DNA from 2 places in the Shewanella sp. SP1S1-7 genome. Region 2 is predicted to be linked to the other one. Evidence: predicted binding sites of a transcription regulator. Region 2 holds the regulator's gene; the other holds the start of a gene.

The links. The regulator sigma-54, encoded in region 2, starts transcription at its own class of promoters, with help from an activator protein. The targets are predictions, from matches to a motif close to GTTGGCACGNNNNTNGNNT.
Region 1: the regulator sigma-54 is predicted to act here: its motif matches at 2,526-2,544, upstream of Q4Q49_RS12060 (DUF3192 domain-containing protein).

The regions. Positions count from the first base shown of each region.
Region 1 covers NZ_JAUOEU010000013.1:90,252-94,841, forward strand. The annotation lists gene Q4Q49_RS12045 (DUF962 domain-containing protein) at 732-1,037, opposite strand; gene Q4Q49_RS12050 (GNAT family N-acetyltransferase) at 1,021-1,668, opposite strand; gene Q4Q49_RS12055 (DUF2789 domain-containing protein) at 1,818-2,051, shown strand; gene Q4Q49_RS12060 (DUF3192 domain-containing protein) at 2,062-2,469, opposite strand; gene Q4Q49_RS12065 (hypothetical protein) at 2,634-3,017, shown strand; gene Q4Q49_RS12070 (Zn-ribbon-containing protein) at 3,017-3,790, shown strand; gene syd (SecY-interacting protein) at 3,945-4,590, opposite strand, start outside.
Region 2 covers NZ_JAUOEU010000010.1:126,442-131,031, reverse strand. The annotation lists gene Q4Q49_RS10535 (HPr family phosphocarrier protein) at 247-522, opposite strand; gene rapZ (RNase adapter RapZ) at 509-1,363, opposite strand; gene ptsN (PTS IIA-like nitrogen regulatory protein PtsN) at 1,360-1,803, opposite strand; gene hpf (ribosome hibernation promoting factor) at 1,806-2,093, opposite strand; gene Q4Q49_RS10515 (RNA polymerase factor sigma-54) at 2,122-3,600, opposite strand; gene lptB (LPS export ABC transporter ATP-binding protein) at 3,708-4,439, opposite strand; gene lptA (lipopolysaccharide transport periplasmic protein LptA) at 4,436-4,590, opposite strand, start outside.

The DNA of each region.
Region 1 (4,590 bases), on a different contig from region 2:
CCCCATTTATCCTTTGTAAGCCGTCCTGCTCGATTTGTGCTCCCTGCACCATCCATGCGTCTGCTTGCGTCCTGCGTCGTCCCTGTAATCCCTTTTCGTCCCTGTGTATCAAACTTGCGTGAGATAACACTCAGTCCTTTGACCTGTAAACCCATTTTACAGAGCCTGTCACTTCCTATGACTTTTTCCTATTGCATCCTGCAAAAATTTGTCTTCCATAGAGTAGTACAAGCTGTTCACCCTTATACTTTATCCTTGTCTCGACACATCCTGTCTCGAGTTCATGCTTAATCCTTAAGCGTGTCCTGTATTCTTCCTGAAATTCATCATCCTGACGATACGACTCACTGTCTCTAATCATCCTTGAAAAGCAATCCTGCTTTTCCTTAGCCTATCCTAGGCGAATGACAGTTTTCCTACCGTCAGCGATTTCAACCTTGAAATCTTAATTCGTTGCTTCTTGAGTCCCTTTGGCCTGTTTCGCTTTCCTTGCTATCCATTTGCTTTGGCCATGAGTGAATTCTACGTTAACCATGACTTTTTTGTTCGGCTCAAAGAACGGACTACAAAAGAAATTACGGTCAAACATAAACTAAATAAACATAAGCAAATGATTCTATTTAAAATTAAACATAATAGAACAAAAAACAATCAAAAAGAAAACATTATGTCCTACAGCGTTTGTAAGCGATCTCTCACACGGGCATGGGCATCTCACTCGGACGGCTTTTTTAACGCTTAAAAAAGCCGCTGATCATCTGAGCAAACATTATCCAATCAGCCATCAAACTGTAAAAGGGATACTGAAATGTCGCGGGTCGATTCTTCTCGAATACTAAGTGTCCCACCCACGCAAAACCGTAGCCAACGACCGGAATAAACCAACATAGCCACCAGGCTTGTGAAACCAAGGCAATGCCAATCAGCAGCAGGACTAAACAACTGCCAATAAAGTGTAATTGCCGGCAAGTCGGGTGCTGATGTTGGGATAAATAGAAAGGATAGAAATCGGCGAACCGTTTATAAGAGTGAGTCATCTTGTTGAACCGAATAGAATAATAACTGACCATGGACACTGCCGATATTGAGCTCGCCTAAAGAGACAAAATCATGCTGGGTAAATAACTGCAGATGGCTCTCCTGGGCGGCAAACACGCCAATACCATCCAAATCCGGCTGTTCATCACACCAACTCACTACCGCTTGCACTAACTTATGTCCGAGTCCTTTATGCTGCTCGTTCGGTGCAAGGGCGATAAACTGCAAAATACCGCAGTGCTTACTGGGTAAGAGTTCGACAATACTGGACTCTTTTTTCATCAACGCTTGGGTCGATTGCCAGCCCGTACCTAACAACATCTTTAAGCGCCAATGCCAGTAACGCCCTTCTCCCAAAGGCACTTCTTGCGTTACCACACAGGCTAAACCAACCAGTCTTTCATGGTCGAACAAACCTATGAGTGCTTGTTTTTGTTGCCATAACGTATTGAGTTCTTCGCGGATCGCGGCGCGCAGTTTTTGCTCGTAAGCGGCTTTATCTGAGGTGAAAAGTGAATCGACAAAAAAAGGGTCATCATGGTAAGCGTTATAGAGGATAGAGGCAGCAATGCGTAAGTCTTCCGCTGTCAAATAGACTGCACGGCAGTCTTCCAAGGTTTCATTGTCCATTATTAGTATTCCTTGACTTAGCTCACACTTTTTATGAGTAACAATTAATTTACCAAGGAAACGGAAAAGTGCAAATTTTAATCATAGATTGCATTTTTCAATCAGGCGCTTACTCTAAACGAAGGCACTATACTGAAAAGGAAACAATGATGGATACAACTCCAGTAGACCTAAGCCACTTATTCGAGCAACTCGGTTTAGACAGTAGCGATGAAGCCATAGCGCAATTTATTGCAACCCATGATATCGACCATCACATCCATCTAAGCCAAGCGCCCTTTTGGACCCCAGCTCAAAAGAGCTTTATCATCGAAGGCCTAGAAGCTGACGCACTCTGGACTGAGCCCATTGAGCAACTCGATACTCAGCTACGTAAGCTATAAAACTCGCGGGTTAAATTTTACTGTAAGCCGTTTCACCCCAACCCACTAAGGCATTGTTGCTCAGCACGATAGGTGTGCATTCATCCTTAGTGGTTTTTCCATCGCCATTATTGCGCTGGGTACGATAAAACAACACTAAGACTTCTTTATTCGATTCACCTTGTTGAGCACTTTGTTGAATGTAGGCTTCACTAAAATCAGCGGTGCCCATTAAGATCATCACTTGGTCTTTGGGCATCCCTAAACTCAGTTTGGTTAAGTTCGTGCGGTTTTTATCCTGCACTTTCTCCCATGATTCGCTGCTATCCCAACCCGATTCGCCATCACCGACATTGACCACACAGCCGCTAAGACCTAAGCTTGCAAGCCCTAAAAAAGTGATGGCGATAAGTTTGTTATTCAATTTGTGGTTAATCATGTGACATCCTGTGTGATTATTATTTTTGCTTGAAAAAGCGATTTAGGCAGGACAATAAGCAAAATAGATGCCAAATGACAACACATTGTTTTTAAATGAAAAAACTTACGAAACCTTTTGAGATTAGTTTAAATCATTCAACAAATTAAGGAATTTTGCTAATTATGAGTCCACTTGACCAAGTATTAGCGGCTGCACGTTCGCTCGAAGCCTGCGGTAAAGTACCGAGCCTTGCCTTAATTAAAACCCGTTTAGGTAGCAGCCTACCTTTACCGATATTGATCCAAGGCTTGCAGCAATTTAAATCTATGCCTAAGGCGGATCGCGAGCGTTTAGCCGAGTTACAAGCCCTCAGCCCGACAATCGAAGCCGCAGCAACTAACGATACCTTGACGCTTGCGCTGCTTGCCGAGCGTCTGCAGATACAACAGACGCATTTTGAGCGTCATGCTGAGCAGCAAAAAGCAGAAATCATGCAATTGAAAAACGAACTGCTTGAACTAAAACAACGCATCAACTTATTAGAATCCCAAGGAAAAACCGCTTAATGTTTGTCACTGAACTGCGCTTCGAATGCTTCGCCGACACCACTATCTCTGCCGCCGAAAAAGCCATTAATCAGCTCCTTGAAGCCTATCGAGCTAATGGCCAAATCTTAGGGCGAGAATTTGCGGTCGCCTTTAATGACGGTGAGTTTAGAGTGCGTTTACTGATGCCAGAGAAAAGCAGTTTAGCGCATAAATATCACAGCCCTTGGGTCAAAAAAGCCTTAGCAGAGTTAACCGACGCTAAGCTACTCGCGCCGCGAGAAAAGTTTATCGGTCAGGACATTAATTCTGAGGTCAGCAATACTGACACACCCAGCTGGCAACTGCTGTATACCAGCTTTGTGCACATGTGCTCGCCCCTGCGCAGCGGCGATAATCTACTGCCCATTCCTTTATATCGACTCCCAGCAACCTTTAATGGCGATCACAAACGCATTATCCGTTGGCAGAGCGAATGGCAAGCCTGTGACGAGTTACAAATGGCGGCGGCCACCAAAGCAGAATTTGCCGCACTTGAGGAATTATCGAGTCCAGACAGTGATTTATTTCGCAGAGGTTGGGATTTGCGCGGCCGTATCGAATATCTCACTAAAATTCCGACCTATTACTACTTATACCGCGTCGGCGGCCAAGATTTGGCCTCAGAAAAAGCGCGACCTTGCCCACGTTGTGGCAGTCATGATTGGAAACTCGATAAACCTTTATTGGATATGTTCCACTTTCGCTGCGAGCCTTGCCGCATAGTATCGAATCTGTCTTGGGATCATCAGTAACATCATCTTATCTCGCCAAAAACCTCAACCTAAGATAAACCACGCTTAGGTTGAGCGTTCACACTCAAACTCAGTGTGGTTTAGCGTCCACACTCTGGCTAAACATGATTGAAGGCAGAGAACTCGCAGCAAGATAGCGTCAAGCTCACGCCAACTAACGTTTACCAAAGAGGTTTTGCCACATACGTTTAAAGCTGGCAAAAATCCCCGGATGTTCTAATGCGGGCATAGGCAGTTCTTCATGTTTAACGGGCGGTGCTATCCGTGGTGATAACGCCCCAATAAACTCCGCTAAACTTGGCGACAATTGCTGAGTGGGGATCTCACCTGGAAGCTCTACCCACACGCTGCCATCACTGTTGTTGATGGTGAGCATTTTATCACCCTCATCTAACAAACCGATAAACCACGTCGGTGGCTGCTTGAGCTTTTTCTTCATCATTAGATGACCAATCAGGTTTTGCTGCAGGCAGGTAAAATCATCCTCATTCCACACTTGCAGTAACTCACCCGTGCCCCATTCTGAGTCGAATAATAAAGGTGCAGAATAATACTGACCGTAAAAATGATTGATTTCTGGCCATAAAGTCAACTCAAGCGCATGCTCAACATTGGCAAAACTGCCTTCGACTTCGCGTTTAACCGGCTGCCAAGAAACGGCTTGATCAAGATCAGCATGAAATTCGCCTTGAATACACACAGAAGCCTCACCCTGTGGGTAATAACGCGGTAGTTCACCTAAACTCGTTAGGTAAGCTTGATGGTAGTTTTGCAAAAATTTATCGAGTGCGGGCAGACAA
Region 2 (4,590 bases):
CTATGCTTCAGTCACAGATAGAGCGCTCTGGCATAGGTCATGCGTTTTACGCATAGATTAAGGCGGCTAAGACTAAGGTGAGTCAGCGGTAATGCTCGCTAGTGTAATCGCCTATGGTTCGTGTCGTCGAGCGACAAATGTGTCGCCAAGCTTTTGAAACGAGATGTGAACTGCACAAATACGCAGTGCTAAGTGTGATGTGTACTAATCTGAGTGCCTGTGTGGAACACTGAGTATGAAATGAAACTAACAGGCTTCGTCAAACTTAGCGTCGATTAAGGCACAAATGGCATCGAGTGCGGGCTCAGCATCTGGGCCTTCGGCGATAAGTTTAATGGTTTTACCCATGCCAGTCTCAAGCATCAATAAGCCGAGCACGCTGGCGGCGGATGCCTGTTTATCGCCTTGTATTAAGGTGATGGTCGCATCAAACTCGGATGCCAGTACCACCAACTTAGTGGCGGCACGGGCATGTAATCCCAGTTTGTTACAGATGGTGATCTGACGTTCAAGCTTTGGCATTATTCAGCTCTCGATGGCGGGCATAAACTTTATGTTTACCGTTACTAAAGCGTTTAGCCAATTGCTCTGCGACGTAAACCGATCTGTGTTGCCCACCCGTGCAGCCAATCGCCACAGTTAAATAACTGCGATTGTTGCGCTCGAGATGTGGCAGCCAAGTTTCCAGTAAATTTTCGATTTGCCAGATGAACTTATTCACGAGTGGTTGACGATTTAAGAACTCAGCCACGGGCTCATCTAAGCCTGTCAATGGACGCAGCGCCAGTTCCCAGTGTGGGTTAGGCAGGAAGCGCACATCGAACATAAAGTCGGCTTCGGTTGGCATACCGTGCTTAAAGCCAAAGGACTCGAAGTTGATCACTAACTCTTTATCGACGCTGCCGAGCAGAATTTGTCTGACTTGGTCGCTTAAATCATAGATATTCAGGTTCGACGTATCTATGTAATGATCGACCAGTTTTGACATAGGCTCGAGCAGCTTCCCTTCCAGTTTTATCGCTTCTTGCAAAGAGACTTGGCTCTTCGACAAAGGGTGCAAACGGCGGGTCTCGCTGTAACGCTTGAGCAGAATTTTATCGCTGGAATTGAGGAAGAAGCTGGTTAACTCAGTATCAGGAGGCAGGCTCGCCAGTTGCTTCACTAAGACCTTGTCCTGCTCAGGCATGTTACGCACGTCGACACTGATGGCGACGAGATCGTTACTGCCTTTGAGTTGCTCAAGCAAAGTGCCGATTAAGGGCAAGGGAAGGTTATCGACACAATAATAGCCGAGATCTTCGAGTACCCTTAGGGCGACAGATTTGCCTGAGCCTGAGCGGCCCGACACTATGACCAGTTTCATCCAGTGATTACCTGATAGAGTTCCGTTTCATCATGCGTCTTGCGTAATTGCTTTAATATTTGCTTGTCGCTCAGCTTTTCGGCCATGCAAGACAAGGTACTTAAGTGCTGCTGACATTGGTCTGCAGGCACCAGTAGTGCAAATAAAATATCAACAGGTTGCTTATCGATAGCATCGAATGCTATCGGCTCTTCACACTTAATGAGTATGGCAATGGGCTGATCTATATCGGCTAGTCGACCATGTGGAATGGCGATGCCGTTACCTATACCTGTGCTCCCCATCTTTTCGCGCGCCACTAGGCTTTCGAATATCTCTTGAGATGAGAGGGTCGGGTACTGGGCAGCGACTAAGTCGCTGATGAGTTCCAGTACCTTTTTCTTGCTGCCCGGAGTGGCGCAGGTAGTGCACTCCGGCCGCAGTATGGTACAAAGTTCCATTATTAGTGTTTTGTTAACTTCTCTTTGTGTTTAATAACCTGACGATCAAGCTTGTCAATCAGGGCGTCTATAGCGGCATACATGTCAGCATGCTCTGAAGTAGCAAAAACTTCACCACCGATAAGATTTATTCTCGCTTCGGCAATCTGTTGCATTTTCTCGACATTGAGCACAACGTGCACATTATTGATCTGTTCGAAATGGCGTTCAAGTTTTGAAAACTTTTCTTCTACATATGCGCGTAACGATTCGGTAATTTCGACATGGTGTCCACTCAGGTTTATTTGCATAGAAACGTCCTCCGATATCCACTGTAGGTTATAAACTTTTACGCTGATTAGAAGGCGGAATGAGCATAGCCTCTCGGTACTTCGCAATGGTTCTGCGGGCTACGTTGATCCCTTGTTCTGCCAGAAGCTGTGCCATCTTACTGTCGCTTAATGGTTTTTTCTGGTTTTCCGCTGCAACCAGTTTCTTAATGAAGGCTCTGATTGCTGTGGATGAGCACTCCCCACCATCGTCAGTTCCGACGTGGCTAGAGAAGAAGTATTTTAGTTCAAAAAGTCCCTTAGGGGTATGCATGTATTTCTGTGTCGTCACCCTTGAGATGGTCGACTCATGCATTTCTACCGCTTCGGCAATATCGTTCAGCACCATAGGTTTCATGGCTTCTTCACCGTATTCAAAGAAACCTTGCTGATATTGGACGATACAGTTCGCCACCTTCAACAGGGTATCATTACGGCTCTCTAAACTCTTGATAAACCATTTAGCCTCTTGCAGATGACCACGAATAAATTGGCTATCGGCTTGGCTTTTAGTGCTGCGCGCCATCGAGGCATAATGTTGGTTTACATTGATTTTTGGCATGCAGTCAGGATTCAGCTCAACCACCCAGCGGCCATTTTTCTTCGACACTGACACATCTGGGATGACGTATTCGTCATCGTTGGGCGTAATCAATAAACCTGGGCGAGGATTGAGGGTTTGGATAAGCGCTATGCCGTCTCTTAACTCATCCTCTTTTAATTTAGTCTTACGCATCAACAATCTAAAATCGCGGGCTGCGATCAGATCTAAATGATCTTTGATCAGCATGCGGGCGTTTTCTAGGTTGGGCGTGTCAGCGGCGAAATGCGACAGTTGGATCAACAGGCACTCGCTTAAATCGCGGGCGGCAACACCAATGGGATCAAAATGTTGAATGCGCTTTAGTACGGCTTCGACTTCGTCGAGCTCAACCTCAGAATTGCCCATGGCTTCGAGGATTTCGTCAGTGCTTTGGGTGAGATAGCCTTGATCGTCGATGGCATCAATAATGGCGGTGGCAATGGCTAAATCGGTTTCAGAAAACGGTGTGAGGTTTTTTTGCCATTCTAAGTGTTCATACAAGCCTTCACTGGTCTCACCTTGGAAGGGCATATCGTCTTCACGACTGCCGCCGGGGCCAGAATTGGGAGAGGCGGTGAACACTTCATCCCAGGTGGTGTCCATGGGGAGTTCGTCGGGCATGGATTCTTTGGTTAAGGACTCTGCCGTGTCTATGGTGGAGCTGTCTTTTTCTGGCGGTAGGGTGCTAGATTCACTGAAATCCGTATCGGATAGCGTTTGGTTTACAGGGTCTTTAGTGGCGTCGAATTGATCCTCTTCCAGCTCGAGAAGGGGATTAGAATCTAAGGCTTGCTGGATCTCTTGCTGCAGTTCTAATGACGACAGTTGCAACAGACGGATGGCCTGTTGTAATTGTGGCGTCATGGTTAACTGTTGACCCAGTTTGAGCTGGAGTGACGCTTTCATGTTACCGCTGATCCCTACGTTATTATTGTTGGATGAGGTCGCTTGTTATCATCTTGAGTGGAGTCCAATGGTGGCATAAATTGCCTGCATTGGCTCCGCTTGATTAACTATAGCCTGAATTGTTCACCTAAGTACACAGCCCTAACTTGCTGATTGTCTAAGATCTCTGCGGGTGTTCCTTCGGCAATCAAGTTTCCGTGACTCACGATATAGGCATGTTCACACACATCTAATGTCTCACGGACATTGTGGTCTGTGATCAACACGCCAAGGCCACGACTTTTGAGCTGTTCGATAATCTTTTTAATGTCGATAACCGAAATCGGATCGACACCAGCAAAGGGTTCATCGAGCAAAATGAACTTAGGATTTGCTGCTAACGCCCGTGCAATTTCGACACGGCGACGTTCGCCCCCCGACAATGACATGCCTTGGCTGTCACGGATGTGGGTGATGTGGAATTCTTCGAGCAGATGCTCGAGTTGTTCTTCCCTTTGCTCTTTCTTCAATTCTTTGCGCGTTTGCAGTACGGCCATGATGTTGTCATGGACGGTCAGCTTACGGAAGATACTGGCTTCCTGCGGCAAGTAACCTATGCCTTTGCGGGCGCGCAGGTGCATAGGATCTGCGGTTAAATCATCATCGTCGATAAAGATGTGGCCTTTATCGCTTTTAACCAGACCGACGACCATGTAAAAGGTGGTAGTTTTACCCGCGCCGTTCGGGCCGAGTAGGCCAACGACTTGACCGGTTTTGACCGTCAGACTGACGTCTTTAACCACTTGGCGACTCTTATAACTCTTTGCCAGATTTTGTGCTCTTAGGGTGATTTGGGTCATTTAGAGTCCTGCTTTTTCACAGGTCTATCCGCTGGCGCGTCTGGTTTGGCATCATCTTGATAGCTTTCAGGCTGAATAATAGTGATCACGCGATCGTCACCATTACCAGTGCTTTCTGCAATCAATTTTTGCTGGATGATGTTATAGCGGA